DNA from 2 places in the Xenorhabdus bakwenae genome. Region 1 is predicted to be linked to the other one. Evidence: predicted binding sites of a transcription regulator. Region 1 holds the regulator's gene; the other holds the start of a gene.
What was found. The regulator LexA, encoded in region 1, represses DNA repair genes until DNA is damaged. The targets are predictions, from matches to a motif close to TNCTGTATGTACATACAGNA.
Positions count from the first base shown of each region.

Region 2: PXH59_RS08095 (DNA translocase FtsK 4TM domain-containing protein) is a predicted target of LexA. The motif match lies at 5,485-5,504, and genes of this name have one in related genera.

Region 1 is NZ_CP119194.1:3,326,058-3,342,856, forward strand. Features, by position in the region: gene pgi (glucose-6-phosphate isomerase) at 1-1,215, shown strand, start outside; gene ubiC (chorismate lyase) at 1,400-1,912, shown strand; gene ubiA (4-hydroxybenzoate octaprenyltransferase) at 1,954-2,808, shown strand; gene plsB (glycerol-3-phosphate 1-O-acyltransferase PlsB) at 2,843-5,311, opposite strand; gene PXH59_RS16575 (diacylglycerol kinase) at 5,450-5,821, shown strand; gene lexA (transcriptional repressor LexA) at 5,941-6,558, shown strand; gene zur (zinc uptake transcriptional repressor Zur) at 6,707-7,219, opposite strand; gene PXH59_RS16590 (DUF1266 domain-containing protein) at 7,685-8,836, shown strand; gene PXH59_RS16595 (PDDEXK family nuclease) at 8,908-9,921, shown strand; gene dusA (tRNA dihydrouridine(20/20a) synthase DusA) at 10,110-11,084, shown strand; gene PXH59_RS16605 (quinone oxidoreductase) at 11,110-12,093, opposite strand; partial or broken gene dnaB (replicative DNA helicase) at 12,278-13,688, shown strand; gene alr (alanine racemase) at 13,793-14,872, shown strand; partial or broken gene PXH59_RS16620 (amino acid aminotransferase) at 14,941-16,135, shown strand; gene PXH59_RS16625 (disulfide bond formation protein B) at 16,265-16,799, opposite strand, start outside.
Region 2 is NZ_CP119194.1:1,524,346-1,541,144, reverse strand. Features, by position in the region: gene cydC (heme ABC transporter ATP-binding protein/permease CydC) at 1-1,256, opposite strand, end outside; gene cydD (heme ABC transporter permease/ATP-binding protein CydD) at 1,259-3,028, opposite strand; gene trxB (thioredoxin-disulfide reductase) at 3,131-4,090, opposite strand; gene lrp (leucine-responsive transcriptional regulator Lrp) at 4,941-5,435, shown strand; gene PXH59_RS08095 (DNA translocase FtsK 4TM domain-containing protein) at 5,568-8,885, shown strand; gene lolA (outer membrane lipoprotein periplasmic chaperone LolA) at 8,958-9,569, shown strand; gene PXH59_RS08085 (replication-associated recombination protein A) at 9,577-10,920, shown strand; gene serS (serine--tRNA ligase) at 11,034-12,323, shown strand; gene PXH59_RS08075 (BPSS1780 family membrane protein) at 12,867-13,685, opposite strand; gene pflA (pyruvate formate lyase 1-activating protein) at 14,114-14,854, opposite strand; gene pflB (formate C-acetyltransferase) at 14,935-16,799, opposite strand, start outside.

The DNA of each region.
Region 1 (16,799 bases):
AAAACCATTACAGATGTTGTCAATATTGGTATTGGTGGTTCTGATCTTGGTCCTTATATGGTGACTGAAGCACTGAAAGCGTATAAAAATCACTTGAATATGCACTTTGTTTCTAATGTTGATGGAACCCACATTGTTGAAACGCTCAAAAACTTGGATCCAGAAACCACCTTGTTCTTGATTGCTTCCAAGACGTTTACTACGCAAGAAACCATGACCAATGCACATTCTGCCCGCCATTGGTTCCTGCAAAGTGCCGCTGATGAAGCGCATGTCGCAAAACATTTTGCGGCATTATCCACCAATGAACAAGAAGTGAGAAAATTTGGTATCGATCCCCAAAACATGTTTGAGTTCTGGGATTGGGTAGGGGGGCGTTATTCGCTCTGGTCTGCAATTGGTTTATCTATTGCGATTTCCATTGGTTATGAAAATTTTGAACAGCTGTTGAGTGGCGCTCATGCTATGGATAAACACTTTCAGCAAACCGCCTTCGAGCAGAACATTCCTGTTTTGCTGGCACTGATCGGCATCTGGTACAACAATTTCTTTGGGGCAGAAACTGAAGCGATTCTGCCTTACGACCAATACCTGCACCGTTTTGCTGCCTATTTTCAACAAGGCAATATGGAATCAAATGGTAAGTACATCGATCGTGATGGCAATCCGGTGAATTACCAGACAGGGCCAATTATCTGGGGCGAGCCTGGCACCAATGGTCAACATGCGTTCTACCAGCTTATCCATCAGGGAACTAAATTGATCCCGTGTGATTTTATTGCGCCAGCAATTAGCCATAATCCAGTGAGTGATCACCACAGTAAACTGCTCTCTAACTTCTTTGCACAAACTGAAGCATTGGCATTTGGTAAAACACAGGCTCAGGTGGAAGCTGAATTTGCACAAGCAGGAAAAAATGTCGAAGACGTGGCGAATGTTGTGCCATTCAAAGTGTTTGAAGGTAATCGTCCGACCAACTCTATTTTATTACGTGAAATTACCCCATTCAGTTTGGGGGCATTAATTGCTATGTATGAACATAAGATCTTTGTTCAAGGCGCCATTTTGAATATCTTCTCATTTGACCAATGGGGCGTAGAATTGGGCAAACAATTGGCGAACCGTATTTTGCCTGAACTGCACGATGCAGACGCTGTAACTAGCCATGACAGCTCTACAAATGGCCTGATTAACCAATTCAAAGTGTGGCGTTAATCTGAGCTTCCATATTATCTAATCTTTTCTCACCTTAATAACAACTGTTGTTAAGGTGAGTTTTTTTTGTGATTTACATAATTTGTTATCAACTTTTAATTTTATTGGTCTGCAACATGATATCCTCACTCCCCATTCGTTGTGCTGTCGGGGAAATTGCTCTTCCCCGCAATGGGAAAATGATATGGCAGATGACACAATATTAAATTCAACCCCCATCCACTGGTTATCATCAAATGAGACTGCCCCTCTGCCTGAATCTGTTTTAGATTGGCTGATGGAAGTCGGCTCAATGACACGTCGCTTTGAACAACATTGTCAGCAGGTATCGGTTGCACCTTTCCGGGAAGATTTTATTACTCTGGCAGAGTTAAATGATGAAAGTGAGCACTTACCTGTAAGTGGAAAATATTGGTTACGTGAAATTGTCTTGTATGGAGATAACATCCCGTGGCTTTTGGGGCGCACAGTGATCCCTGAGGAAACACTCACTGGCCCAGATAGAAAATTGGTGGATGTCGGCACGGTTCCACTTGGACGTTATCTTTTTAGTGGTCATAATTTAACGCGGGATTATATTCACATAGGCCGGCAGGGGGATCGTTGGGCGCGTCGTTCTTTATTGAGGCTGTCGGGCAAGCCACTGCTGCTCACAGAGGTTTTTTTACCGAATTCACCTGTATATAAAGAGAATTAAGATCAACAGAACTAAAAGGGAGAAATAGATTGAAGGTCAGTATGACGCGGGATAAATGGCGTGCTTATTGTCGTTTAATGCGTATCGATAAACCGATTGGCACATTATTACTATTATGGCCAACCTATTGGGCATTGTGGATCGCCGCAAAAGGTATGCCAGATTGGCACATAGGGTTAGTCTTTACTCTCGGTGTGTTTTTCATGCGTGCTGCGGGATGTTGCATTAATGATTTTGCAGACAGAAAATTTGATGGGTATGTAGAACGGACAAAATCTCGTCCTCTTCCCAGTGGCGATATTACCGAAAAAGAAAGTAACATCTTGTTTGCCACACTGATACTTATTTCTTTCGCACTGGTTCTGACACTGAATAAAATGACGATTGCATTATCGGTCGTTGGTCTGGCACTGGCGTGGGTTTACCCTTTTGTCAAGCGTGTGAGTCACTTGCCACAAGTTGTGTTAGGTGCGGCTTACGGCTGGTCAATTCCGATGGCCTTTGCCGCAGTTAGTGAATCCTTACCTTTGGAATGCTGGCTGTTATTTTTGGCTAATATCATTTGGTCTGTCATTTATGATACACAGTATGCCATGGTTGATCGTGACGATGACCTGAAAATCGGCGTGAAATCGACCGCCGTGCTTTTTGGGCGCTTTGATAAACTGATCATTGGCATTCTGCAATTCATCATGCTGGGCATTTTGGTTTTAGTTGGCGGGATGGTGAATCTGGGGGGAATCTATTATTGGACGGTATTGCTGGCAACCGCATTATTCGTTTATCAGCAGAAACTGCTCACAAATCGGGAAAGGTCTGCCTGTTTTCAGTCATTTATGAACAATAACTACGTTGGTTTAGTTCTATTCCTCGGCATCTTTTTTAGCTATGTCTAATATAACGGGCGGTAAACCGCCCGTTAATTTCTTGTTATGGCTGATCTTGTGCTATCTGTATAGGCTCATTCTGTTCTGGTGGCATACTGACACTTTCAATCGTCAAGCGAATTTCAGGTGACATCAACTCACTCAATACATGATAGAGTTCCTGGGCACTGGTGGTGATCATATCGCCGCTGTCTTGAATATAACCCTCTTCACGCAACGTATTGACCGAGCAAGCAAAAACGGCCTTATCAAAGAACTCTGGCGCATTGATGCCATGCAGCACTGACAGACGTTGTGCCAGCATCCGGCTCTCTTTTTCCAGTACACCACGGCTGATTTCAGGGGTGGCATTCAACAAAGAGAGCGTAATGGCATAACGTTGCAGTGTTTCCCTGATGCCTGCTGCCAGCAATTGCAGTGGGCGAATACGCGCAGGATTCAGCACCAGCATTTCTTGCTCTTTGTTGCAGATAAGGCATTGGTGCGCCAGCTCATCAATCAAGGTATTGACGACGTCCGGGAGCGTTTCCTTACTGTAACGCATGAAAAGTTCCTGCTTGATCAGCGGATAAATCAGTGCTACCTGTCTGAGCAATTCACTGCGACTAATGCGGCGGTGATGCATAATAATACTGGTAATCAGGGATGGCAGGATCAGTAAGTGCTGGATATTATTACGATAATAAGTCATCAGTACCGCGCTTTCACGTGGCAGGATAATAATATCGCCCAGGCCGTCTTTCTCAACCTCAAACTTATTCATCATAAGAGCGTGATCTAACAACTCTTCTGCGGTTTGGTTTGGCACCGTGATATCGTTAGTGTAAGGCACATTACGCAGTAATTGCAGATAGCAATCTAACTGCTCAATAAGTTGCTCGCGTGTAAGTGCTCGCTGACGTGATGATAACAGTGCTGTAGTGCATAAATTGATAGCATTAGCTGCGGCAGCATTATTGATATTGACCATAATATTGTTAGCCAGTTTACTGACTGTTGGCGTCAGCCATGTTGGACGCTGAGATTCTATCGGGTCAATGGAGTCACGCCACTCTGGTACATGCTGATTCAGGTATTGTATCAACGGGATCGGTTCACCAAAATTTACGTAACCTTGTCCCAGATTACGTAATTTGCGCAACCCTCGAACCATCTGGAAAAAGCTTTCTTTTTCCTTGGTGGCTCCGCGCAGCTCTTTGGCATACGTTGCCACTTCCATCACATATTCATAACCGATATAGATCGGCACAATCGTGATGGGACGAGATTCTCCCCGCAGCATGGCTTGCAGGGTCATGGAAAGCGTCCCCGTTTTGGGATCAAGCAAACGACCAGTACGGGAGCGTCCTCCTTCGACAAAGTATTCAACCGAATAACCGCGGGTAAACAACTCACCGAGATATTCACGAAAGAGGGTTGAATAGAGCTTATTGCCTTTAAATGTACGGCGGATAAAGAACGCACCAAGACGACGGAATATCGGCCCGGCAGGCCAGAAATTCAGGTTAATACCCGCAGCAATGTGTGGTGGAACCAGCCCTTGGTGATAGAGCACATAAGAGAGCAGAAGGTAGTCCATATGGCTGCGATGGCAGGGAACATAAACCAGTTCATGACCATCCTGTGCCAACTGGCGAACTCGTTCGGCGTTATGGACATTGATGCCCTGATACAAACGGTTCCAGGTCCAACTTAAAACCCGGTCGGTCAAGCGTACGGTTTCATAGGAGAAATCCGCAGCAATCTCTTCCAGCATATTGATAGCATTCTGCTTTGCCTTTTCGGGAGAGATTTTCTTGCTACGGGATTCATCAGCAATCGCTTTTTCTATTGCTTTTGATGTCAGTAACTTGTTGAACAGATCCTGCCTGGCAGGCAAACGAGGTCCAACAGCCGCAAGACGTTGGCGGGAATAGTGCATCCGGGCCACACGGGCGAGTTTATTGGCGATGATATTATCTGTGCCATGTTCGTCGGCCATACGGCGTAAAGACACCGGAGTGGAGAAACGAACAAAACTATCCCGTCCAAGCCATAAGATCGCAAAAAACTTCTGCACGCCATTTAGCAAGCGTAATCGTGGGGTTGTATGCCCTTCTTGCCCTTCGCGCCCAGGGGATCGGCCAAACATGACGGAAACAGGCACCATCTGGATATCCAGATCGGGATTATTACGATGCAAGTCCAGATAGGCATGGAAAATTTTCACAGATTCATGTTTTGGTGCATAACAACGGAACACACGTGGACCGTTATCAATAAAGACACAACTGGGCAGCTGTGTATCACTAATTTCCAAAGGATTCAACGGATCAGGCAGATCTTGCGCCAGACATTGTTGACGCAGAGTCAATAAGTCTGTTTTTGAGCGGTACGGTAATATGTACAAAATAGGCCGAGTCGTATCAAGACGCAGCTCCGCAATAGGATCCGTAGGGATTAGTTTACTTTTTACTAAAAATTTTAGTGGTAAATTCAATAACTTATAATATATTTTACGCCAGCCTGACATAACTGCTTTAAGCCTCTTGTTAGCAACGCATCGCAAGGATACCAGAAACGGGTTTTGAGATCTGTGGAAAATAAGACAATAATAAGAGCTAAAAGTTATATAACCATACATTTAATAAGTTCATTAAAGAAAATTTTTATGGCAAATCAATCAACAGGTTTGAATCGCATCATTAAAGCGGCTGGGTATTCGGCGAAAGGAATCAAGGCAGCATGGCAAAATGAAGCGGCATTTCGGCAGGAAACAATGGCCGCCATACTTGCGATCATCATTGCATTTTCTATAGATTTTGGCTTACTTGAAAGACTCCTTCTGATTGGCGCTGTTATGCTGGTGGTCATTGTCGAAATCCTCAATAGTGCCATAGAGTCAGTCGTGGATCGCATCGGTAGTGAATATCATGAATTATCAGGTCGAGCGAAAGATATGGGGTCTGCGGCGGTATTGCTCAGTATACTTTTGGCGCTGTTTATTTGGGGAATGATCTTTTGGTCGCATTTTATGCGTTGAGGTAGCGTATTTTTTCAGCAAACTATGTTAGTTCGCTGCTTTTACATGTTGACCGGTTCCCAATTCGGCTTTACCTGTATATACTCACAGTTTGACTGTATAAACAAACAGGGGGCGAAATGAAAGCATTAACTGCCAGACAGCAGCAAGTCTACGACTTGGTGCGTGACCATATTTCGCAGACGGGTATGCCACCAACACGTGCTGAAATTGCAGCGCGGCTTGGTTTTCGTTCACCTAACGCAGCAGAAGAGCATTTAAGGGCTTTGGCGCGTAAAGGGGTGATAGAGATTATCTCTGGTGCATCCAGAGGTATCCGTTTGCTTCTTGAAGAGGATGATGGAGGAGCAGGATTGCCGCTGATCGGTCGTGTTGCTGCTGGAGAACCACTGCTGGCTCAGGAACACATCGAAAGTCACTATAAGGTTGATCCTGAATTATTCAAACCAAGTGCTGATTTTCTGTTACGTGTCAGAGGGATGTCCATGAAAGACATTGGGATTATGGACGGAGATTTACTGGCTGTGCATAAAACACAAGATGTTCATAATGGGCAAGTCATTGTGGCGCGCATTGAAGATGAAGTCACAGTAAAACGCTTCAAACAAACAGGAAACAAAATTGAACTGATTGCTGAGAATCCAGAATTTAAACCCATTGTTGTTGATTTGAGCGAGCAGAATTTCACTATTGAAGGATTGGCAGTCGGCGTTATTCGTAGCGGGGACTGGTTCTGATTGTAAAGGCGGATAATTGCAGTTTGCCATTCTGGGGCGGTCATTTTCCCAGTGTCCGTTAAACTTAAGTTTAACGGACACTGGGAAAATATATGATTATATTAGTTATGATCGCCTCATTGCTCAATTTGTCTTCAAGTGTCTTTTCTTATTTCTTTTTATTTTCTTCAACCGAATGATTGTGCTGGCATATATCACGCTCTGTACAGGATTCAATCTCATGGCAGGAAGAACACATGCCATGCACTTCTATCACGCTATTTCGCAAGTGAAATCCCGTACCTTGTGCTAGCTGTTGGATAGCTGATTCAATATCCTTTGCATCCTTTTCGGTTACTGAACCACAAAATTCACAGATAAACATTGCCGAAGTATGGCAAGGCTCTTCAAAATGATGGCAAAGCACATAGCTATTTGTAGATTCTATTTTGTGAATAAAACCTTGTTCCAGCAGAAACTCCAACCCACGATAAACTGTTGGAGGCTTGGCTTGTGGCTCGACTTCACGCAATAAATCCAGCAAATCATAGGCACTTATCGCGCTAGGTTGTTCAGTGATTAAGCGAAGAATTTCAAGGCGTTGAGGTGTTAAACGAACCCCTCTTGACAGGCAGATTGTTTCAGCCTGTGCCAGTAACTTTTTTTGATTGATAGTTTTCATTACACCTCTCACCCCGACACGATGCTAATGACTTTAATATTATCATGTTTTTTAACCTGAGAGTGGGATCTCTATGATGTTCAATTCTCGTCTGATGTGTAACATACCGGTGAAGACGAGTGGCCCACTTGTCATGATGAGATACTTGAAAATAAAGTTAATCCGTAAATAAGAACAATAAAATGGGCTGAAAAACGGAGAAAATAAAGCTGAAAATATTGGATAATATCCAGGTGCTTAAGTTAATTTATCCGCCAATTATATTGGGAATTAAAATTATATGTTTTTTAAATATGTAATTCTTCATAATTAACACTGAAAATAGTATTCTCCATTACTAATATTAGAGATGGTTTATAATGATATATAATATAAGGCTGTTTATTCTAATGGTTTCACTTAAGAAAGAAAAAAATTACAACATTAAAAATTCTAAATACATCTTACTTAATTAATGGATTAAAAATGAAAGAATTATTGCAAAACCACCCGAATAATAGAAGATTTCCTGTTAATGGTTTTAGGATAATCAAAAATATCCTCAAGGAAAAAAAGGGAGTGACATTTCTCAAGCCTGTTCAGGTAGTTGGCTTTAGTGTTCTTTGGATTGCAACACTTTTGTTAGGGGGATTATCGATCGGAATAACGATACTGATCCTTGATGCTAATAACGTACCTTCAAAGGGATACATACTTTGGGCTAGTTTGATTGGCTTGAGCTTACTTGGTATCTATTTCTCCACTTATAGTTTACAACGCATCAAAAATCTCCCTATTACTGAACAGAAACGTTATTACTTACAGGCAAAGTATTCTGTTTTGCCGGAAGAAAAACGTCAGGCATTGCGTTTGCATATCGTTAGTTGTTATTACAATGGTTTTTGGACAGAAACATTAGAACATTACCCTTTAAAAAGCCGTGTTTCTCGTGATAATTACCAATACCGTATCTTGCCCTTATCTGATGCAGAGCCTCACCAATCTCAAGTCTATACAGATTGGGGAATACTTGATGAAAAAGACTATTGGAAAGTATTGCATGATTTATGGGCGGGAATGCACTCAGAGCGTTTTGCGGTTGATGCGGTTTTTACCGATGGAGAAATGTTTAAGGTACTTGGCAGTTTAATTGAAGAGCCAGAGGAATATGTACAGCAATGTTCTCGCTCAATTAATGGACGCCCACCCGCTTTACTTTGGGGATTTGATCTCTGGCGAGCGATTGTTTTGAACCGAAATTGTTTTGCTGCGGGCTATATTAGTGAAGAAACAGCGTGGAAAAATATACTAAAAACAGCCGATTATGTTTATGAAATCTTTGGCAGCTTTGATGAATTCCATACGAATTATCGGTTAGGTAATGCCTATTGGAATCGGGATTTTGACACAGTGAAAGGGCGCTTGAAAGCGTTTTGGCTTTACAAGGAACACTGTGACTGGCCGATGGCTCAGTTACCCTGGCCAAACCCGAAAGGTATATTTATGGAACAATATATGAAAGATGGTTTTGCTGATGCGGTCAATTCCATATTGCGCGATCAACAAATGGAAGATTCATTTGACGACGAAGTAATGGATGAGGAGTATAACCATACCGAAATTCGTGTATTGCATTAACAGCCTGTAGGGATAGGTATGTATACTCTATGACACAAAGGAACAACGACAAAAATACTACAAGTACAAACATGGCAATATATGAATTAACACAGGATACGTTAACAGAAGTTGAAATGACTTCATTTGAGGCAGAGAAGCTGAAGGAACGACAAGACATCCAGCGTCTTTTAAGATCGCAAATTGGAGCTATTAGTCCAGATACATTAGTGATTGCAGAAGAATATAGTCATTTTGTTGGCTCTAAGCGAAGCCTCGATTTACTTGGTATCGATAAGTCTGCCAATCTCGTCGTCATAGAGCTTAAGCGAGATGAAGATGGTGGTCATATGGAACTTCAGGCGATTCGGTACGCAGCTATGGTTTCGAATTTAACGTGGGAGCAAGCTGTTAGTGCCTACAGGGAATTTTTGAATCAAACGGGACAGTATATTGATGCTGAAAGTTCGCTGTTGGATTTTCTAGCCTGGGATTTTCCTCAACATAATGATTTTGCTAAAGAAACGCGTATCGTTTTAGCTGCTTTTGGTTTTTCTAAAGAGATTACGACATCGGTTTTATGGATGAATGATAGAGGGATGGATATAACTTGTGTTCGTCTTCAACCTTTTCGAGTAAATGAAAAACTTTTATTGAATGTTGAGCAAATTATTCCTCTTCCCGAAGCGGTAGATTACCAGATAGAGGTACGCCATAAAAATCGGGAAAAGAGAGTTGTTAGCAATGAAAAAGATCACTCATCACTTAATCTGTATGTTAATGGAATTCTTTACCAGCAAGGTTTCCGTAAGTCAGATATTGGTTTTTATACAGTTAAGGCACTTGAGGATCATAAATTAATTGATGAGTCTGGTTTTCACTATCTCCGAAATAATAAAACTTGTTCGTTTCAGTTGCTGAAAAAATATGAAGAAATTAAAGGAACTGAAGACAAATACAAAAAGTATCGTACTCAGTTAGAGCCTGAGTTTGCTTATCAAGGTGGGGAGTATTACATCGCTAGAAATTGGAGTCTTTCTAGTACAAATCGATTTATTGATGAAATTCAAGAGAAATTCTCGTCATTACATTTTGAATGGAGCTAATTCAAGCATTCATTTTTGGTTGCGTTTGAAGCGATCCTTTTTGCTTTGTATAATCGCCCGTCGTGGATAATTTGGGGGAGTTTGTGCTCCCCTTAATATCTCCTAATGGCTGAATAAGCCGAAATAAACCAGAATATAAAGTGGCGATATCGGCGCTATCTTTTTGATTTTTAAACGAGGTTTGTGATATGCACCCATCATCCCGCTTTTCCGTTGCACCCATGTTGGACTGGACTGATCGCCATTGCCGTTACTTTCATCGTTTATTGAGTAAGGAAGCCCTGCTTTACACGGAAATGGTTACAACGGGGGCGATTATTCATGGCAAAGGGGATTATCTGACCTATAACGAGCAAGAGCATCCATTGGCACTGCAATTGGGAGGTAGTGATCCTCAGGCATTGGCGCAGTGTGCCAGGATCGCGCAGGAAAGAGGTTACGATGAAATCAATCTGAATGTGGGTTGCCCTTCTGATCGTGTGCAGAATGGCCGCTTTGGTGCTTGCCTGATGGGAGAAGCAGCGCTGGTAGCTGATTGTATTAAGGCAATGCAGGATGTCGTGGATATTCCTGTTACCGTTAAAACTCGCATCGGAATTGATGAACAGGATAGCTACGAGTTTTTGTGTGATTTTATTGATATTGTTGTGAAAAATAGCAATTGCGATAATTTTATTATCCATGCACGTAAAGCGTGGCTGTCGGGTTTAAGCCCGAAAGAAAACCGTGAAATTCCACCTTTGGATTACCCGCGAGTCTATCAATTAAAACGGGATTTCCCCCAACTGACGTTTTCAATTAATGGCGGCATTAAATCGTTGGAAGAGGCCAGGCAGCATTTGCAGTATATGGATGGCGTGATGATTGGACGAGAAGCCTACCAAAATCCATCCATTCTGGCACATGTGGATCGTGAGTTGTTTGACCAAACAGTTCCAGTGACCAATACGGTTGAGGTGGTTAAGGCGCTTTATCCTTATATTGAACAAGAGTTATCAAAAGGCACTTATTTAGGGCATATCACCCGCCATATTTTAGGCATTTTTCAGGGAATTCCTGGGGCACGTCAATGGCGTCGTTATTTAAGTGAAAACGCCCATAAGCCGGGCGCTGATATTATGGTTGTTGAAAAAGCGTTGGAAATGGTAACAGAGAGGATGTAAATCCACTCAGGTATTTTGCCTGAAATCATGGGATCAATAAGCTGGAGCCGTGGGTTGCACGGCTTTCCAGTGTCTGGTGTGCTCTTACCGCTTCGCTCAGTGGAAATTTCTGGTTTTCTGGTACATCCACATTGATCTTGCCACTGGCAATTAAAGCAAATAATGTCTTGCTGGCTTCTGCTAACTCTTCGCGGGTGGTGATATAGCCATTAATAGAAGGGCGGGTGAGAAACAGTGAACCTTTCTGGGTGAGGATACCCAAATTCACTCCGGTTACTGGCCCTGAAGCGTTACCAAAACTGACCATCAACCCTTGTCGTTTTAGGCAATCCAGTGAATCCAGCCATGTCTCTTTGCCAACAGAATCGTATACGACACCCACTTTTTCCCCGCCAGTAATAGCCAGGACGCGTTCAACAATATTCTCGCGACGATAATTGATGGTTTGCCATGCTCCTGCTGCTTTGGCGAGTACCGCTTTTTCGTCTGAACCTACTGTGCCAATCAATTTCGCGCCCAGTGCTTTTGCCCATTGGCAGGCAATTAAACCAACACCACCGGCGGCGGCATGAAATAAAGTGGTTTCTCCTGCCTGAAGCTTATGTGTCAAATTGAACAGATAGTAAACAGTCAAACCTTTTAAAAATGACGCAGCTGCTTGTTCAAACGAGATCTCATCTGGCAACAGAGCTAATTTGCTTTCAGGAACGTTGTGTATTTCACTGTAAGCCCCTAAGGCTGACTGGGCATAAACCACACGATCACCGACTTTAATTGATGTCACATTAGAACCAACTTTAGTGACAATGCCAGCGGCTTCCGTTCCCAGGCCGCAGGGCAGGCTGGCTGGTGGATATAAACCACTGCGTATGTAGGTATCGATATAATTAATACCGATAGCTTTGTTTTCGACTTGTACTTCATCGGGAGCAAGATCAGCAGGTGTAAATTCACAATATCGGAGTACTTCTGGGCCGCCAGTGGCGGATAATTCGATGTGTTTTGCCATGGTAACTCTCTCATTATGTTAGAAATATTGGGAACAGACTCGCATGTTTGCAATGAAATAGCTGCAAATAGCGCGTTAATGTATCTGAAATCATTACAGACTATATATAATTACTCAAGGCTGTTTTCATGGCGTATACTGATACCCTGTTTCGTTTTTTGTTTAGTGGATTGATGCGGTATACATGGCTGGAAAAAAACCAACTAACAACAGTATGGCTGAACCAAAAGATCGCCAAGTGGAAGGGCTGAAACTTCCACCACACTCTTTGGAGGCAGAGCAATCCGTGTTAGGCGGTTTGATGCTGGATAATGAACGTTGGGATAATGTATCCGAACGGGTTAGCTGCAATGACTTTTTTTAGCCGACCACACAGACGTATTTTCGCTGAAATGCAGCGTTTGCTCGAAACGGGCAAACCTATCGACCTGATCACATTATCGGAATCTCTTGAACAGAATGGCGAACTCGATAATGTCGGAGGGTTTGCCTATCTTGCTGAATTGTCGAAAAATACCCCAAGTGCGGCGAATATCAATGCCTATGCTGATATTGTCCGTGAACGTGCGGTAGTACGCGATATGATCGCGGTCGCTAATGAAATTGCCGATGCGGGATACGATCCACAAGGGCGAACCAGCGAAGAACTGTTGGATTTGGCTGAATCACGCGTATTCCAGATCGCAGAAAATCGGGCAAATAAAGACGAGGGTCCGAAAGGTATTGAACAGATCCTGGAAGAGACCGTTGAACGAATTGAACAGCTCTATCAGCGCCCGCATGATGGCGTAACTGGCGTTTCTACCGGCTATCAAGATCTGGATAAGAAAACCGCAGGATTGCAAAAATCAGATTTAGTTATCGTAGCGGCGCGTCCTTCAATGGGTAAAACGACTTTTGCGATGAACCTGTGTGAAAACGCAGCTATGATGCAGGATAAGCCTGTTTTGATTTTCAGCCTTGAGATGCCCGGCAACCAGATCATGATGCGTATGCTGGCGTCCCTGTCCCGCGTAGATCAAACACGTATTCGTACCGGTCAACTTGATGATGAGGATTGGGCACGCATTTCCAGTACGATGGGAATTTTGCTGGAAAAACGCAATATGTATATCGATGATTCATCCGGTTTGACGCCAACAGAAGTGCGTTCCCGTGCACGACGAATTTTCCGCGAACACGGTGGACTCAGTTTGATTATGATCGACTACCTGCAATTGATGCGAGTCCCTTCTTTATCCGACAACCGAACACTGGAAATTGCGGAAATATCCCGCTCACTGAAAGCGCTGGCAAAAGAACTTCAGGTGCCAGTTGTTGCACTCTCCCAGCTTAACCGTGGCTTGGAACAGCGAGCTGATAAACGTCCGGTTAACTCCGATCTGCGTGAATCAGGCTCTATCGAACAGGATGCTGACTTGATCATGTTTATTTATCGTGACGAAGTTTATCACGACAACAGTGAACTGAAAGGTGTGGCAGAAATCATCATTGGTAAACAGCGTAACGGCCCTATCGGTGCAGTAAGGCTGACGTTTAATGGTCAATGGTCACGATTCGATAATTATGCCGGGCCAAGTTACAGCGACGAATAAACCTAAAGGCCTATCACACATGTTCAAATGACTTCAATAATCAACATCGAAGATAGGCTATTATTTATCAAACCTGACTGAAAAATTATAAAAAAGGGGATGGAATGAAAGCGGCTACTGCGGTTATTGACCGCCACGCTCTGCGACACAATTTGCAACAGGTAAGGAAGCAGGCGCCTGACAGTAAACTGATTGCAGTTGTGAAAGCAAACGCCTATGGACATGGTTTATTGGAAACTGCGCGAACAATGGAAGATGCTGATTGCTTTGGTGTCGCTCGCATTGGGGAAGCGCTGGCCCTGCGCCGTGGTGGGATCGTCAAGCCAATCTTACTCTTGGAAGGTTTTTTTGAAGCGGCAGATCTGGCTGTTTTAGTCGTTAATCATATTGAAACCGTGGTGCATAGCATTGAGCAGCTTGAAGCGTTAGAACAGGCAGATTTATCCCACCCGATTAAAGTGTGGATGAAACTCGATACAGGTATGCATCGTCTGGGGATCAGGATTGATGAAGCAGATGAGTTTTATCAACGCCTGAGCCGCTGTCGTAACGTTGAACAACCCGTTAATCTCATTAGTCATTTTAGCCGTGCAGATGAACCTACAGTTGAAACGACCCAGCGGCAAATCGAGCGCTTTATGGCATTTATTGCGGATAAGGTGGGTGAAAAATCCATCTCTGCATCGGGGGGGGTTTTATTATGGCCAAAGGCACACTTAGATTGGGTTCGTCCCGGCATCATGATGTATGGTGCCTCGCCAATGACGGAGAAAACTGCGGCTGACTTTAATTTACTCCCTGCAATGACACTCAAATCCGGCTTGATCGCGGTACGTAAGCACAAAGCGGGTGAAGCCGTGGGATATGGTGGTACGTGGAGTAGTGAATGTGATACATATCTTGGTGTTGTGGCGATGGGATATGGTGATGGATATCCCCGCAGTGCACCTGCCGGTACACCAATATTTCTTAATGGTCGGGAAGTCCCCCTTGTTGGCCGTGTATCTATGGATATGATTACGGTGGATTTGGGACCGGTATGTCAGGATAAAGTGGGTGATGAAGTCATCCTTTGGGGGAATGTCCTGCCTGTTGAAAAAATTGCAGCGCATTCGGGAATTAGCGCTTATGAGCTGATTACGAAACTGACTTCACGTGTTGCAATGGAATATCTAGACGAATAATCCGGGGCAGTTATATTGTCTGTTATTGTATTTTTAATCAATAACACAATAGCAGGGAGTATAACGTAATGTTCCAGAATGTTGATGCGTATGCAGGCGATCCTATCCTATCGTTAATGGAAGAATTCAAAAACGATCCCCGCGCAGAAAAAATAAATCTGAGCATCGGGCTGTATTACGATGAACAGGGTATAACCCCAAAATTACAGGCTGTTGCAATTGCTGAAAAACAAATAAACGCCTTGCCACAGTCTGCTTCCCTTTACCTCCCAATGGAAGGGTTACTTGCCTATCGTACGGCAATTCAGGAACTGCTGTTCGGCAAAGATCACCCATTATTAAACCAACAGCATATTGCCACGATTCAAACACTGGGCGGCTCAGGCGCATTAAAAGTAGGGGCTGATTTTTTACACCGTTATTTCCCTGATTCTGAAGTATGGTGCAGTGATCCGACGTGGGAAAACCATGCCGCTATTTTTGCCGGAGCCGGTGTCAAAGTGAACTATTACCCTTATTTTAATGATAAAACCAAAGGGGTAAAATTTGACGAAATGCTGGCAACATTCAAGCAATTGCCCGCAAAAAGCATCATTTTGATGCATCCTTGCTGTCATAACCCAACAGGTTCCGATCTCACCAATGAACAATGGGATCAGGTGGTTCAGGTTGCAAAAGAGCGGGAATTGCTTCCTTTCCTTGATATCGCTTATCAGGGATTTGCTGATGGTATGGAAGAAGATGCCTACGCGATCCGCGCAATGGTCAATGCGGGTTTAGCTTGTCTGGTCAGCAACTCATTCTCGAAAATTTTCTCACTGTATGGTGAGCGTGTTGGTGGATTATCAGTTATCTGTGGCGATGCGAAAGTGGCTGAACATGTCTTGGGACAATTGAAAGCGACGGTGCGCCGTATTTACTCCAGCCCACCAAATTTTGGCGCGCAGATTGTTGCCAGGGTATTGAGTAACCCTGAATTAAAAAACCAGTGGCTGGATGAAGTTGAGCGGATGCGCTTGCGTATTCTGGAAATGCGAACAGTATTGGTAAGTGCCTTGCAACAAGCGCTACCAGAAAAAAAACGTTGATCATTTACTGAAACAGCGTGGAATGTTCAGTTATACCGGATTCAGTCAGGCACAAGTTGATAGATTACGTGAAGAGTTTGGTGTCTATCTGGTCGGTTCTGGCCGCGTTTGTATGGCTGGCGTGAATCATCACAACGTACAACGCATTGCAGAAGCGTTTGCTGCGGTGAGTTAGCCATTTTGATTACCTGCACGTAAAGAAATTTAGAGAAAAGAGCCTGATTGAAAACATTCAGTTGAAAAAAGCAGAAGGCTACTGGAATTATGTAGCCTTCTGTTTTAATAGTTTCAATATAAATAAAAATTACTTTTGCAATAATTGATAGAATGTTGGGTTATCATCACATTGCCCACTACCACATTCCAATAGGGTAGAAACCAAATTGGCTGCAATCAAAAATGCGAACAATCCCATGACAAATTTGCCTAATGTTGGGGGTGTGTATCTTGCTGAATCAACATTGCCTGCTTTCAGAGGCATAATAGCGGCGATAGCAATAATAGTCAGGATAGAGAGAATTGCAGCCCAGGTATAAAAATGCAGGCCGAAGAAAGTTGAACCATATCCCGTATCTCCCGGCATGATATGGAGAGAAACCTGACGCATGGCAATGAAACCAGTCACAATGCAGCCAAGTAGTGAAAGGCTATAATGGGAATTTTTTATGCCGAAATAAATATTAAATAAAAATCCAAAACCAATCATGATAATGCCTGCTCGCTGCAATAAACATAATGGGCAGGGAAGTTCAAAACGCGCTAATTGATAATAAAATGCGACGATCAAAACAACACTAATACCTAACAATCCCAGAATATTCAAGGCCATTGCAAGGTTA
Region 2 (16,799 bases), 1.8 Mb from region 1:
ACGATAGACATCATTGAACGCAATGTTGACTCATCATAGTGGGCGATCGGGTGCTGATTGAGTTGAATCTCACCGCTATTGACATCCCAGGCCCGCGTCAATAATTGCAAAAGCGTGGATTTTCCGCACCCTGTCTTTCCCAGTAAAGCAAGATGTTCGCCGGATGTCAGGGATAGAGAGATATTTTTCAATACTGACTGTGGCTGGCCCGGGTAGGTGAAATCAACATTTTTTATTTCAAGGCTGAGATCGCTATTTGCTTGCGGTCCATGAGAAGGAAAGGTGACTTCCGGTTTTTGATTCATCAACTGAGAAACACGAGTCGCAGATGCAATGACTTGCCCCATGTGCTGGAATGCCACGGTGACTGGGCCAAGTGCTTCGAACGCAGCAAGGGTGCAAAATGTAAACAGTGCGATTAATGCGCCCGTCTGACTATTTTCTCCCACACCTGCCGCCGCTAGCCACAGTATCAGCGTCACTGTCATACCGGTGGAAAAAATCATGATAGCTTGTGAAAGGCCGGTTAAACCGGCTTGTTTTTGCTGGTTTTTCAACCAATCATTTTCAATCTCTGTCATGGATTGACGAAAGCGTTTGAGGGCACCAAACACACTTAATTCAGCTTGCCCCTGCAAGGCGCTGGTCAGTAATGTACGATATTGACCGCGTTGTTGAGTCATGTTTCTGCCATAAGGTTTTCCTGCATGGTAAAACACGTAAGGTAATACCAGCAGCAACCCTAACATAATACCGCCAATAGTATAGGCGAGGGTGAAATCAAGGAAGCTCAGGCCGAATGTCAGAACGAAAATGACGACGAAAGCAGCGAGAACAGGGGAAATAACTCGCAGATACAAATGATCCAGTGTTTCGACATCAGCAACAAGCCTATTTAGCAATTCACCTTGACGAAAACGAGCAATGCCTCCAGGAGAAAGAGGCAGTATTTTTTGAAACGCGAAAACACGTAAATGAGCTAATACCCGTAATGTTGCATCATGGCTGACAAGCCGCTCACCATAACGACCCGCAGTACGAAAAATGGCAGCACCGCGAACACCGGCAGCAGGCAGCATATAGTTAAACGTATATAACCCAGCGAACCCAGCCAGGGCTGTGCCGGCAAGGAACCAACCCGAGAGTGTTAGCAAGCCAATACTGGCTAGCAGCGTCACAATCGCCAATAGCATACCTAAACTGATGAGAAACCAATGGCGGCGATAGAGCGCGAGAAATGGAAGTAATACACGCATGATTAAAGCTCCACACTACGGTGAGATAACAAACGAGAAAATACACCCTGAGACCGGCTTAAAGTTTGATAATCACCTTGTTCTATAAGCAATCCATTTTCCATTACCCAAATCTGGTCATATGCCAGCGTTTCTTCTAGCAAGTGAGTAACCAGTAATGTGGTTTGTTGATGCGAGGCCTGATTTAAGGCCATCATCACACGCTGTTCGCTATGGGCATCAAGGCTGGCGGCGGGTTCATCCAATAGCAATAATTGGCAAGGATTTAACAATGCTCGCGCTAGCGCAATACGCTGGGCTTGTCCGACAGACAGACGAGCAGCATTGTCACCTATTACCGTATTAATACCATCTGGAAGGTCGTTAATAAACTCATTGACATAAGCCTGTTCCATCACATCATTGATTTGCTCTTGTGTTGCGTCATATTGACCAAGACGAATATTATCGAGCAGTGTCTGTTCTGGCAGGTGTGGGTTTTGCCCAACCCAACTTAAGCGTTCACGCCATTTGGTGAGGTTGAGTTCACGCAACTCAATGCCATTGATTTTCAAGGAACCATGATAAGGTAAAAATCCCAGCAATACATTGATTAATGAACTTTTTCCCGCCCCACTTTTTCCAACCAGAGCAATCCGTTGGCGCTTATCAATGGTAAAATTCAAAGGGCCAGCAAGACAATGTCCATCGTGGGACATAATTTCCAGTCCGTAGGCCTCAATGGTAACGGGTTCTTTATCTGATAGTATTTGCTCGCCACTCCTTGCGATCTGTTCTCCATCGCTGCTAAGTAAGGTGAAGAGAGATTCTGCCGCCCCTATTGCCTGGGCTTTGGCGTGATAAAACGTACCTAAATCGCGCAGTGGTTGAAAAAACTCGGGTGCGAGGATTAACGCGAGGAAACCTGCAAACAACGTAACACCTACGCCATAGCTACCAAAGTGCAATTCTCCCAAATAGGAAAAACCAAAATAAACAGCAACAACGGCAATAGAAATTGCGGCAAAAAATTCTAAAACCGCGGAAGATAAAAATGCCATGCGCAGAACTTCCATCGTTCTGCGGCGAAAACTTTCTGTTGACTCGGTGATTTGTTCAACTTCCGCTGCCCCTCGATGGAACAGGCGCAACGTTTCCAAACCCCGTAAACGATCGAGAAAATTACCGCTTAATCGGCTGAGAGCAACAAAATTGCGCCGATTAGCATCTGCGGCGCCTAAACCCACCAATGCCATAAATAGCGGAATCAATGGCGCGGTTACAAATAAAATCAATCCTGCGGCCCAATTAATTGGAAATACAGTAATCAGGATTAAGATAGGGATCATCGTAGCAAGAGCAATTTGAGGTAGATAGCGAGAGTAGAAATCCTGCATGTCTTCTATCTGCTCTAGGATAATGGTTGCCCAACTTCCGGCGGGTTTCCCCTTAACCCACAGTGGACCTAGTTGTTCAAGTTTATCCAGTACCATATTGCGAATATGTTGGCGTACAACTTTGCCACAAATAAATCCGACACGCTCCCGAACAGCATTGACAATCGCTCGTAATGCAAAAATAGCAGCCAACATTAGGAATTGGTCGATAAGGTTTTCACGGGGAACATTATCCATAATCAGGGCTTGCAGGATTGTCGCTAAGAGCCAGGCCTGAGAAATAATCAGCAATCCATTGATTAAGCCAAGGAACATTGATAAACGAAGCCACCGACGGGCAGGCGCAGTTTGCTGTTTCAGCCATCGAACCAGTTCAGATTGTCTTGTTTTGTCCATAAGATAAATTTCTGATTAGCGGGTGATGATACGGAATATCAAAACAAGCTGTATGTTACCTGTTAAAAAGCGCTACCGGAATAGCGCTTTGGGAAAGATAGATTATTTAGTTGCCAGCCCGTCAAGGAAACGTTCAGCATCCAGTGCAGCCATACAGCCCGTGCCTGCTGAGGTGATAGCTTGGCGATACACATGATCCATCACATCTCCAGCGGCAAAGATACCAGGAATAGAAGTCTGGGTGGCATTACCATGCAAGCCAGATTGGACTTTGATATAGCCGTTTTCCAGTTCCAGCTGGCCATCAAAGATGCCTGTGTTTGGACTATGGCCGATGGCGATGAAAACGCCGGTAACATCCAGTTCTTCGGTATTATCACTTTTCGTGTCGCGGATACGGATGCCAGTAACCCCCATATCGTCACCCAGAACTTCATCCAACGTACGATCAGTATGCAGAATAATGTTGCCGTTCTTCACTTTTTCCATCATACGGTCAATCAGGATTTTCTCTGAACGGAAAGTATCACGACGGTGAATCAAATGTACTTCAGAGGCAATGTTTGCCAAATACAGTGCTTCTTCAACGGCAGTATTGCCTCCACCGACTACAGCAACCTTTTGTTTGCGATAGAAAAATCCATCACATGTTGCACAGGCAGATACCCCACGACCTTTGAAAGCCTCCTCGGAAGGCAATCCGAGATAACGGGCAGATGCTCCTGTCGCGATGATTAAAGCATCACAGGTATATTCCTGATCATCACCCAATAAGCGGAATGGTCTGTTTGAGAAATCAACTTTCTGAATATGGTCAGAAATGATTTCTGTTTGAAATTTTTCGGCGTGTTGGAACATGCGCTCCATCAAGCCAGGGCCAGTCAGCCCTTCAGGATCTCCGGGCCAGTTCTCAACCTCAGTCGTGGTGGTCAATTGGCCGCCCTTTTCAACCCCGGTAATGAGGACGGGATTTAGATTAGCGCGGGCTGCATACACCGCAGCGGTATAGCCAGCAGGACCTGAGCCAAGAATGATAAGTTTACTGTGTTTGGCTGTGCTCATGAATACCTCATTTCCATTATCGCATATTGCAGATTTGGGGATTGTAGGAGAAATAATAAGTTAAAAAAAGCAATTATCAGATAAAATATTCATGTTATTAACGATTTTACCGATAGATAGTAACTATGATGTAATCGTATTGTAAGAGACGATTGTTTAACTTTCTGAATTGAACATCATTTATACATATGAGACATAAAACAAGCTATCGAAACGATTTACTGAAAATTTATTTGGCAGGTTGTTCTGATTTTTGTTCATTTACTTTGACAATCGGCTGTGCATTTGCGAAAACATCAGTGCAAGAGATAATTATCTCTCCTGCTAATCAATTGTTTCTATAAAATAGACAAACTAGGATGGGTGATTTTCTCATAGAATATAAAAATTGCCGTTAATTTGTTTCTGAAAAACTTAGTGTTTTGGGAGCTGGTATCTTAAGAAACCGTGTTCTGGGAAATGATGTTTCTGAGAGACAATGTTCTGGTAAATCGTGTCGTATTCCTAATGGATCCAAGTTGTCGTGCGGCGGCAAGGGAACAAACCCTCAAGCGCATAGAAACTAATATGAGTGATGAGTGGCTGATATATGAGTAACTGAGTGATTGGGGTGAGTGAGCACAGCTAACATAGCAGCAACTTGGAAGGCAAAAGGGATAATTAATCGAATTCTGGGAGATTATGGTCTGGGGAATCGTATTCTGGGAGATTGTTTCTAGAGTTGTAGTAGTTCTTAAACCTTGGTTGCAGATTGAGCGTTAACCTTTGAAGACATCTTTTCCAGCTCAACCGATTGAAAGAGATAGGGAAAATGTTTTAGGTGTAGGAATATTAAAGAGAGAGCAATAAGATGATAGATAATAAGAAGCGTCCAGGAAAAGATCTTGATCGTATAGATCGTAATATCCTTAACGAGTTGCAAAAAGATGGTCGTATTTCTAACGTGGAGTTATCCAAGAGAGTTGGTTTGTCACCCACACCTTGCTTGGAACGTGTGCGTCGTTTAGAGCGTCAGGGCTTTATCTCTGGCTATACGGCTTTGCTGAATCCTCATTATTTGGATGCATCATTGCTGGTATTTGTTGAAATTACGCTGAACCGGGGTGCAGCAGATGTATTTGAACAATTTAATACCGCTGTTCAGAAACTAGAAGAAATCCAAGAGTGTCATTTAGTTTCTGGTGATTTTGACTATTTGCTGAAAACACGCGTGCCAGATATGTCTGCATATCGTAAATTGCTCGGAGAAACTCTGTTACGTCTTCCTGGTGTTAATGACACCCGTACTTATGTTGTAATGGAAGAGGTGAAGCAGAGTAATCGTTTAGTGATTAAGACTCGCTAAACTTTCATCTAAAATGTACAGATGCAAAACAGGAAAAACTTAGGTACACTCCTGTTTATGCATACAGTTTCAACGCTGAGCTACCCTCAGCGTTGTTCCGTTTAATCAACAGAAAAACCTGGAGAGCCTTTCTTGAACCAGGAATATACAGAAGACAAACGTGTTAAATTAAAGAAGATAAGTAGTGGCCGCCGGTTTCTGGAAGCCGTTTTGTTGGTTATTGCTATCTGTGCTGTGTACTTGATGGTAGCGCTTATCAGCTTCAATCCATCTGATCCCAGTTGGTCACAGACGTCATGGCATGAACCCGTCCACAATTGGGGGGGCAGTGTTGGTGCCTGGTTATCTGACACGCTATTCTCGGCATTTGGTATTCTTGCCTATGCAGTCCCGCCCTTTATGTTGTTAGGTTGCTGGAATGCTTTCCGTCAGAAAGATAGGCAAGAGTACATTGATTTCTTCACACTTGCATTACGCGTTATTGGTGCTTTAGCCCTGATACTGACGTCATGTGGTTTGGCTGCCCTCAATATTGATGATTTAAATGACTTTGCTGCGGGCGGAGTCATTGGTAATTTATTCAGCAATGCGATTCTGCCCTGGTTTAGCACCCTGGGGGCAACATTGGCCCTGCTTGGTATTTGGATCGTTGGATTCACATTGTTTACAGGGTGGTCATGGCTTACGATTGCAGAAAAAATTGGTGCAGTTATTCTGGATTCACTGAGTTTTGTCGTCAATCGTGGCCGTAATCATGTTGAATATGACGAAAACAATTTAGAGAATACGTTAGGTTCTGAACTTTCAGCCAGTGAACAAAAACCCGCAGAGCAAGCAGATAAACCTGAAATCGTTAAATCTGCGGTTGCTACTGAAATGCCAGACGCAGATGAAGATGATGTATTATTGACAGCGCCAACATTAACCGAATTAGCTAATACAGATTCAGCGTTACAGCCTACAGCCGCTTCTCCAACCTCTCCAGCATTGGATCAATTTCAGGAACAGGAACAGGAACCGGTTCGCTATTCTTTTGAATTACCGGATGATGACCAATCAGATACCAATCCACAATCCGATGACTCTTCTCAGGCGATTTCAAATCTATCCACAAACAGTTCTGCTGACACAAATACGCATTCACAAGATGATGTAACAGAGACATTTACTCTTCCTGCAAATGATCATGTTCATTTGAAAAATACGGCAGCGGATATTGCGAGTTCTGCTATTGTGGTAAAGAATCCACAGATTAAACAAGGTATTGGACCTGAAATGCCACGCCCTAATCCGGTTAGGATCCCAACCCGTCGCGAATTGTATGGTATAAAAGTGCCTTCTCACCGCTTGGCAGAACACATGCAACGAAAAGAAGAAGAGAGGCTGAATGAGTTGGTTGCAGAAGCTAATGAACAGCGAATGGATGCCCAACAGCAAGACATGTTGCGTCAGCAATTCCTCTATCAGCAACGTGAGCGCTATGGTGTTGATTTTGAGGAAGGAAACAGAGAGTCAGCGTCTCGTGAAGCAAGTACGCTGATACATAAGCAACCAACGGCAGCTGATGAGTGTACGAAAAATAGCGCCGATCGCCAGATCATAGGCGAACAAATAGTAAACGAACAAATAGTAAACGAACAGCCGATAGACGTACAAAAAGCACAGGAAGAAGCGTTGCGGATAGCATTTAAGCAACAGCAACGTGAACGTTACCAAGTAAATCAACCTGCGCCTACTGAATCTGTACTTATGCCAACAGAGCCACTGAATCAACAAGCTCAGGAAAAAAATATAGCGACGGCGCTTGATTCTCACGAATCGAGAAATCAGCATATTTTTGCGCAGCAACCGCAGCAACCGCAGCAACCGCAGCAACCGCAGCAACCGCAGCAACCGCAGCAACCGCAGCAAGATAGCCTGTTCCATCCATTTTTGATGCGCAATGATCAGCCATTACCAAAGCCAACGACGCCGATGCCTTCTTTGGATCTTTTGGCAGAACCACCAGCGGAAGAAGAACCGGTTGATATGTTTGCGCTTGAGCAAACTTCTCGTTTAATTGAAGCGCGTTTGAATGATTATCGCGTTAAAGCGGATGTTGTTGGATTCTCTCCAGGGCCTGTTATCACACGATTTGAATTGGATTTAGCTCCTGGAGTGAAGGCTTCGCGTATTTCTAACTTATCACGCGACCTCGCGCGTTCGCTTTCAGCGGTAGCCGTCCGTATCGTGGAAGTTATTCCGGGACGACCTTATGTTGGTTTGGAATTACCCAATAAAAAACGCCAAACAGTTTATCTGCGGGAAGTTTTGGACTGTGAGAAATTCCGTGATAACCCATCACCGTTAACCATCGTCTTAGGAAAAGACATTGCAGGGCAGCCGGTTGTGGCTGATTTGGGTAAGATGCCTCACTTATTGGTAGCAGGAACGACGGGTTCGGGGAAATCGGTAGGGGTCAATGCGATGATCCTCAGCATTCTGTATAAAGCGAAACCAGAGGATGTTCGCTTTATTATGATTGACCCGAAAATGCTTGAGTTATCGGTTTACGAGGGCATTCCACATTTATTGACTGAAGTTGTCACCGATATGAAAGATGCAGCCAATGCATTGCGTTGGTGTGTAAATGAAATGGAGCGACGTTATAAGTTGATGTCAGCTTTGGGGGTGCGCAATATTGCGGGCTATAACGACAAGATCAAGCAAGCTGAAAATATGGGGCGACCGATCCCTGATCCGTTCTGGAAACCCGGTGACAGTATGGATACAACGCATCCTATGCTGAAAAAAGAGCCTTATATTGTTGTTATGGTTGATGAATTTGCCGACTTAATGATGACAGTCGGGAAAAAGGTGGAGGAATTAATTGCACGCTTGGCTCAGAAAGCACGGGCAGCAGGTATCCACTTAGTATTGGCAACTCAGCGCCCTTCTGTTGATATTATCACCGGACTGATTAAGGCAAATATTCCGACACGTATTGCATTTACAGTATCCAGTAAAATAGATTCCCGTACCATTCTTGATCAAGGTGGTGCAGAATCATTGCTTGGTATGGGGGATATGCTTTATTTGGCACCAAACTCTTCCATTCCTGTACGTGTTCATGGTGCATTCGTGCGCGATCAAGAAGTGCATGAAGTTGTGAATGACTGGAAAGCTCGTGGCCGCCCTCAATATATAGACAGTATTGTCAAAGGGGGAGAAGATGGTGAAGGCAGTATGGGATTTGATAGCGATGAAGAGCTAGATCCCCTGTTTGATCAAGCGGTTGAATTTGTGGTCGAAAAACGTCGTGTCTCTATTTCGGGCGTGCAACGTCAATTCCGGATTGGATATAACCGGGCAGCCCGGATTGTCGAACAAATGGAAGCACAACAGATAGTGAGTGCACCTGGGCATAATGGCAATCGTGAAGTTTTGGCACCTCCGCCCCATGAACATTAATTATCGCTGTGAAATGTAAACAGTATCGGCAATTGATAGCTGATAATAAAACGAATTGAAGGTATCTCACACATGAAAAAACTGATGTTGATTGGTTGCCTGATGATGGGGGTGAGCATAGGTTCTGCTTGGGCTGATGCGACACAGGATTTGCAAGGGCGCTTGGGAAAGGTGAATAGTTTTCATGCCAGTTTTACTCAAACAGTGACTAGCAATGATGGTTCAACGGTCCAAAAAGGAGAGGGAGAACTTTGGATCAAACGCCCTAATTTGTTTAACTGGCATATGACATCACCAGATGAGAGTGTTTTGGTTTCTGATGGTAAGACGCTGTGGTTTTATAATCCTTTTGTTGAACAGGTGACGGCGAATTGGTTAAAAGAAGTAACGGGAAACACGCCATTTATGCTGATTGCCCGCAATGATCCTGCCGACTGGAAACAGTACAAGGTTATGCAAAACGGTAATAGCTTTGAGCTGACGCCTCATCGTGCCAATGGCAATTTAAAACATTTTTCAATTACTGTGACACCAGAAGGAACAATCCAAAAATTTACTGCTGTTGAACAGGATGGGCAAAAGAGTGCTTACCAGTTGAAAGGGCAGCAAAATGTAAACGTGGATACGGAGAAATTCAAATTTACCGTACCGGAAGGTGTCACGCTGGATGATCAACGCCAGTGAGGTTTAAGTGGACAATCTTTCTCTCGATTTTTCACAAAATGAATTTCAGCCACTGGCCGCAAGAATGCGGCCAGTCACATTAGATCAATATATCGGTCAGCAACACTTACTGGCGGAAGGAAAACCTTTGCCGCGAGCAATCCGAGCCGGTCATCTTCATTCCATGATTTTATGGGGACCGCCCGGAACAGGAAAAACAACACTGGCTGAAATTATTAGATATTACGCGCAAGCTGATATTGAGCGTATTTCAGCAGTCACTTCTGGCATAAAAGAAATTCGTGAAGCCATAGAAAGAGCACGACAAAATCGTAATTCAGGGCGTAGAACCATCTTATTTGTTGATGAAGTTCATCGATTTAATAAAAGTCAGCAGGATGCGTTTTTACCCCATATTGAAGACGGTACAATCACATTTATTGGTGCAACTACCGAAAACCCCTCCTTCGAATTAAATTCAGCTTTGTTGTCACGGACTCGTGTCTATTTATTGAAATCACTTTCGAAGGCAGAAATTGAACAGGTACTTATTCAGGCCATTAATGATACAGAGCATGGCATTGGCGGGCAAAATATCGTATTACCAGATAATACTCGCCAGATGATAGCAGAGCTTGTGGCAGGAGATGCACGCCGCTCACTGAATTTGCTGGAAATGATGTCAGACATGGCAGAAAGCAATGCGCAAGCGCAACGGGTTTTGACGCCTGAATTATTGAAAGAAGTGAGCGGAGAAAGAAGTGCCAGGTTTGATAATAAAGGTGATCGATATTACGATTTAATTTCTGCTTTGCATAAATCAATCCGTGGTTCAGCACCTGATGCCGCTCTTTACTGGTACGCCCGAATTATTACCGCAGGCGGTGATCCCCTTTATGTTGCCCGTCGGTTACTGGCAATTGCTTCTGAAGATGTGGGTAATGCTGATCCACGCGCAATGCAGATCGCTATTGCTGCATGGGATTGTTTTACGCGTGTAGGAGCGGCTGAAGGAGAAAGGGCGATCGCACAGGCAATTGTTTATCTTGCTTGTGCACCGAAAAGTAATGCTGTTTATACCGCATTCAAGGCAGCTATGGCGGATGCGCAAAACAAACCGGATTATGACGTTCCTGCCCATCTACGTAATGCCCCGACTAAGCTGATGAAGGAAATTGGATTTGGTGAAGAGTATCGCTACGCCCATGATGAAGCGAATGCGTATGCCGCCGGTGAAGTCTATTTTCCGCCAGAAATGCCACAAACACGTTATTATTATCCGGCTGCCAGAGGGCTGGAGGGTAAGATAGGTGAAAAGTTAAACTGGTTAATGGAACAGGATCAAAATAGCCCAATAAAACGCTATCGTTAATTTTCCTGTTACGGTAAGGTTTATATCCAACAATGCCAAATTACAGCGAAAAGCTGTAGTTTTTGACGATTCTTCAATAACCATTTTTCAATAACAACAAGCACAGGACTAGCATGCTCGATCCAAATATACTGCGTAATGAGCTAGACGCAGTCGCCGAAAAACTGGCTCGCAGGGGATATACCCTTGATGTGGAGATGCTGCGCAAACTAGAAGAGCGCCGCAAAGTTTTACAAGTTGAAACTGAAACCCTGCAAGCAGAACGTAATTCCCGATCGAAGGCTATTGGTGCAGCGAAAGCCCGTGGTGAAGATATTGAACCACTGCGTCACGAAGTGAATCAATTGGGAGAAAAATTGGATTCAGCAAAAGCTGAACTGGAAACGTTGCAGGCTGAAATCCGTAATATCGCATTAAGCATGCCGAATATCCCAGATGATTCTTGTCCGGACGGAAAAGATGACAGTGATAACCTGGAAATTAGCCGTTGGGGTGAACCACGCCAATATGACTTTGAAATCAAAGACCATGTATTTCTGGGTGAACTGACAGGCGGCCTTGATTTTGCGGCTGCGGTTAAATTAACTGGCTCACGTTTTGTCGTTATGAAAGGGCAGATCGCTCGTCTGCACCGTGCCATCGCCCAGTTCATGCTGGATCTGCATACAGAGCAGCATGGTTATCTGGAAACTTACGTTCCTTATCTGGTTAACCATGATTCTTTATATGGTACAGGTCAGTTACCTAAATTTGGTGAAGATCTGTTCCATACCAGACCATTGGAAGAAGAATCTGGCAGTCATTATGCTTTGATTCCAACAGCGGAAGTCCCGGTCACTAACTTAGTTCGTGATGAAATTTTGGATGAAAGCGTATTGCCATTGAAGATGACGGCGCATACACCTTGCTTCCGTTCTGAAGCCGGTTCTTATGGCCGTGATACCCGTGGCCTTATTCGTATGCACCAGTTTGATAAAGTTGAGTTGGTTCAAATTGTTCATCCAGAAAAATCCATGGAAGCTCTGGAAGAATTAACAGGGCACGCTGAGAAAGTATTACAGTTACTGAATCTTCCTTACCGTAAAATGTTGCTGTGCACGGGTGACATGGGGGCAAGCGCAAGAAAAACTTACGATTTGGAAGTTTGGCTACCGGCGCAAAATACTTACCGTGAAATTTCCTCTTGTTCTAACATGTGGGATTTTCAGGCTCGCCGTATGCAAGCGCGTTTCCGTGGTAAAGATGACAAGAAAACTCAGTTGGTACATACATTGAATGGTTCTGGTCTTGCGGTAGGACGTACCCTGGTTGCTGTGATGGAAAACTATCAGCAAGCAGATGGCCGCATTGAAATCCCAGAAGTATTGCGTCCTTATATGAATGGATTGGAATATATTGGTTAATATCATCTATTCTTAATAAAAAAGCGCCGAATATGGCGCTTTTTTACGAGTACTATCATAAGCTAACTTGTCACAGTGACATCATCTTTTTGAGTTTCTTTTTTATAAAAAACACTGAGACAGGAGATATAAGATGTTGCCAGGCTCAATGGAACTGTGAATAGGATTCTTAAGAACAGAGGGAGCGTAAAAATTATCAGAACAGAAATAAGATTTCCTAATATTTTTATTCCACAAACAATGATACCGATTGCCAATAAAGCACTACATTTATCGTGAAGGCAATGAATAACCTCCCGGACTTAAATTTACCAGTCATTCTTTGCGTTTCACAAATGGCAATAATTCCAGCAGAGAATAACGGATCCAATAAATTAAACAGGAGAAAGCCAAAATCAGGAATGAAAAGACTTAAATTAATAACACCATAGATAATCCCCATCAGCACCTGCATACCAAGTTTGGGACAAAAATGTCATTGAATAGTAATAAAAAAGCGCTAAAAATAGCGCTTTTTACATATCAATATCTATTGGAAAATATTTAATTGATTAAGTGAGATTTTGTCTCTTGGCTTTTTGGCGCATAAAAAATGCTGCGATAAGTGGTATAATAGGTCGCCATAAACATAGGTAAAGTAACAAGCAAACCTAAACCAAGTGGAATTGCAGAAATAAACATCAGAATGCCCATCAGTAAGAAGAACAGAAAACCACCGAATAGATTTTTCTTTACTGCACTCAAGCTCATTGATATTGCTTCACCAAATTTCAAATCATTAATGATAATCAGAGCAGGAGCAAACCAGCTAAACGCAAGGGCAACGATGCTAAAGAACAACACAACCAGCATTGCCAGCGTTAAAGTAGAAAGACCACCCATTATTAGCATCGGGTCTAGATCCTGTCCTGCCCAAAATATTTGAAATAGGCTTGTCCCTCCAAGTATAACAGCAGCAATGATACCCAGTACATTTATGCCGAAGGCTAGCGCACCAACAGCAACTAATGAACCGAGCTTATTTTTAAACCCATAGAAAAGTAATTCTATGTCAAAATCACCGGTTGTTCGCTGTTTTTCACTGGCAGCAATAAATCCAGCAATAAATACTGAACTAAACAGAGCAGCAACAATACTGATGGTAGGTATGAATTGCTGCAGGGCTAGCATTATAGCGAAATAGATTAAGGTTAGCAGTATCCATTTCATTGGCTTTGCTTTAAACATTTCCCAAGCATTACCAATCCACTCTGTTGCCGTTCCAGCTCTTACAGCCCGACCACCAGGAATGAATGTATCCTTTTCCTTGCTCAGAGAGACGCTATTCTCTCCTGAATTGAGATTCATATCTTGAGTATCCATATTTTTCCGATTTATTTTGCTGAATAGCAATTACTGAATTGATTTTTCTCTATTTCTATTTCATTGATGCAAATCGTTATAGAAAACAGAGGGATTATCATATAAAAATTATTAATCAACAAGTATTGATTTCAATCCTTGCCGGTGGAGAAAGAGATGTTTCTATCGGTAATAATGAATATGTGCGGTTTTTTTGTTAATTATGCTGATATCGTTTTGACTTAATTTCCTAATTTATCTTTACATAAAGTAAATGATTTTATCTTTGGCATCAGATATGGTGTGTTTTTAGAATAAAATATTTTACACATTGTGAGTAGGTTGTTCTGATTTAAGGTTTACTTTGATCATATCAGGTATATCCAGCCTGATATGATCAAAGTTTGCAACGTTCATAGAGGGAACAAACAATGTAAGTGGAAATGAATCTAATAAATCACGTGGTGCCCATAACTTCTTAAAATTTCTTTTACCCGCTCCATTGTTTCTTTTGGAGGAGGTTTGACACCTTCCAGTTTATAGTCTTCTCCCATAGCAATCCATTTATGTTTACCCAGTTCGTGGTAAGGTAATAACTCTATTTTTTCAATATTTTTCATGTCCTTGGTAAACTCACCCAGTAAATGAACGGATTGATCATCATCAGACCAACCAGGAACAACCACATAACGGACCCAGGTTTTCTGATTGCGTTTTGCCAGATAACGTGCAAATTCGAGGGTTCGATGATTGGACACGCCAATTAATTTTTGGTGAATATCATCATTAAGTTGTTTTAAATCCAGCATAACCAGATCGGTAGCATCCAGTAGTTCATCAATCACCGGATCGTAACGGCGAACAAAGCCATTGGTATCCAGGCAAGTGTGAATGCCTTCTTCATGGCAAGCCCTGAACCAGTCACGAACAAATTCGGCCTGAAGAATGGCTTCACCACCGGAAGCGGTAACTCCACCCCCCGAAGCATTCATAAAATGGCGATAGGTCGTAGCTTCTTTTATTAATTCTTCAACTGTTACCGTTTTTCCGCCATGGGTATCCCAGGTATCGCGGTTATGGCAATAGAGGCAGCGCATAAGGCAACCCTGGAAAAACGCGATAAAGCGGATACCGGGACCATCTACGGTTCCGCAAGATTCAAAAGAGTGGATACGACCAAGTACGGACATAAAAGGACTTCTCCAAAGCTAGCAAGCTAATAAAGGCACCCAGGTATTAGGGTGCCTTTATTGTCTGTCATTTTTAATAATTACATGGTTTGAGTAAATGTACGGGTAATAACATCTCGTTGCTGTTCTTTCGTCAAAGAATTAAACCGCACAGCGTAACCCGAGACGCGAATCGTCAATTGCGGATATTTCTCAGGATTTTCCATGGCATCCAACAGCATTTCACGGTTCATCACGTTAATGTTTAAATGCTGTCCACCTTCGATATCTGCTTCGTGATGGAAATAACCATCCATCAGACCCGCCAGATTTGCTTTACGCACATCGTCATCTTTACCCAGTGCATTAGGTACGATAGAGAAAGTGTATGAAATACCGTCTTTGGCATAAGCAAACGGCAGTTTAGCGACCGAAGTCAATGAAGCAACTGCCCCTTTTTGATCGCGTCCGTGCATTGGGTTGGCACCAGGTCCAAATGGTGCGCCAGCACGACGTCCATCAGGGGTATTCCCCGTTTTCTTACCATAAACCACGTTTGAGGTAATGGTCAGTACAGACTGAGTTGGAACAGCATTGCGATATGTTTGCAGCGTCTGAATTTTCTTCATGAAACGTTCAACCAGATCACACGCGATATCATCGACACGCTGATCGTTGTTACCGAATTGTGGGTATTCACCTTCAATGTTGAAATCAATTGCCAGACCATCTTCATCGCGGATTGGGGAAACTTTCGCATATTTAATGGCAGATAATGAGTCAGCAGCAACAGAGAGACCGGCGATACCACATGCCATGGTACGGTATACATCACGATCGTGCAGTGCCATTAATGAAGCTTCATAGCTGTATTTATCATGCATATAGTGGATGATATTCAGGGCAGTGACATACTGTTTTGCCAGCCAGTCCATGAAATGATCCATCCGTGCCATAACCTTGTCATAATCCAGCACAGCGTCTTTCATTGGCTCTTCTTTCGGGCCAACCTGTATTTTCATTTTTTCATCCACACCGCCGTTGATGGCATATAGCATGGTTTTTGCAAGGTTTGCACGGGCACCAAAGAACTGCATTTGTTTACCAACCACCATTGGGCTGACACAGCACGCGATAGCGTAATCATCGCTGTTGAAATCAGGGCGCATCAGGTCGTCATTTTCGTATTGCAGGGATGAAGTATCGATTGAGACTTTTGCTGCAAACTTTTTAAAGTCAATGGGCAGTTTTTCAGACCACAGGATGGTCATGTTAGGCTCTGGGGATGGTCCCATGGTATATAGCGTATGCAGGAAACGGAAACTGTTTTTGGTGACCAGAGTACGTCCATCCAAACCCATACCTGCCAGTGATTCGGTTGCCCAAATTGGGTCACCAGAGAACAGTTCATCATATTCTGGAGTACGCAGGAAACGCACCATACGCAGTTTCATGACCAAATGGTCGATCAGTTCTTGGGCTTGTTGTTCAGTCAACTTACCTGCCTGAATATCACGTTCGATGTAGATATCCAGGAAGGTGGAAACACGACCAAAGGACATTGCAGCCCCGTTTTGGGATTTAACGGCTGCCAGATAGGCGAAATAAGTCCATTGCACGGCTTGTTGGGCATTGGTAGCGGGATTGGCAATATCATAGCCATATTTCGCTGCCATCTCTTTGATTTGGCCAAGTGCGCGATGTTGTTCAACCAGTTCTTCGCGCAGACGAATGGTTGCTTCCAAATCCTCGCCATTTTCCAGTTTTTCCTGTAGGGAAGTGAATTGGGCAAATTTCTCATCACGCAGAAAGTCGATACCATACAACGCAACGCGACGGTAATCACCGATGATGCGCCCACGGCCATAGGCATCAGGCAAGCCAGTCAATACACCAGATTTACGGCATTTCAGGATATCAGGGGTGTAGACATCAAATACCCCCTGATTATGAGTCTTACGATACT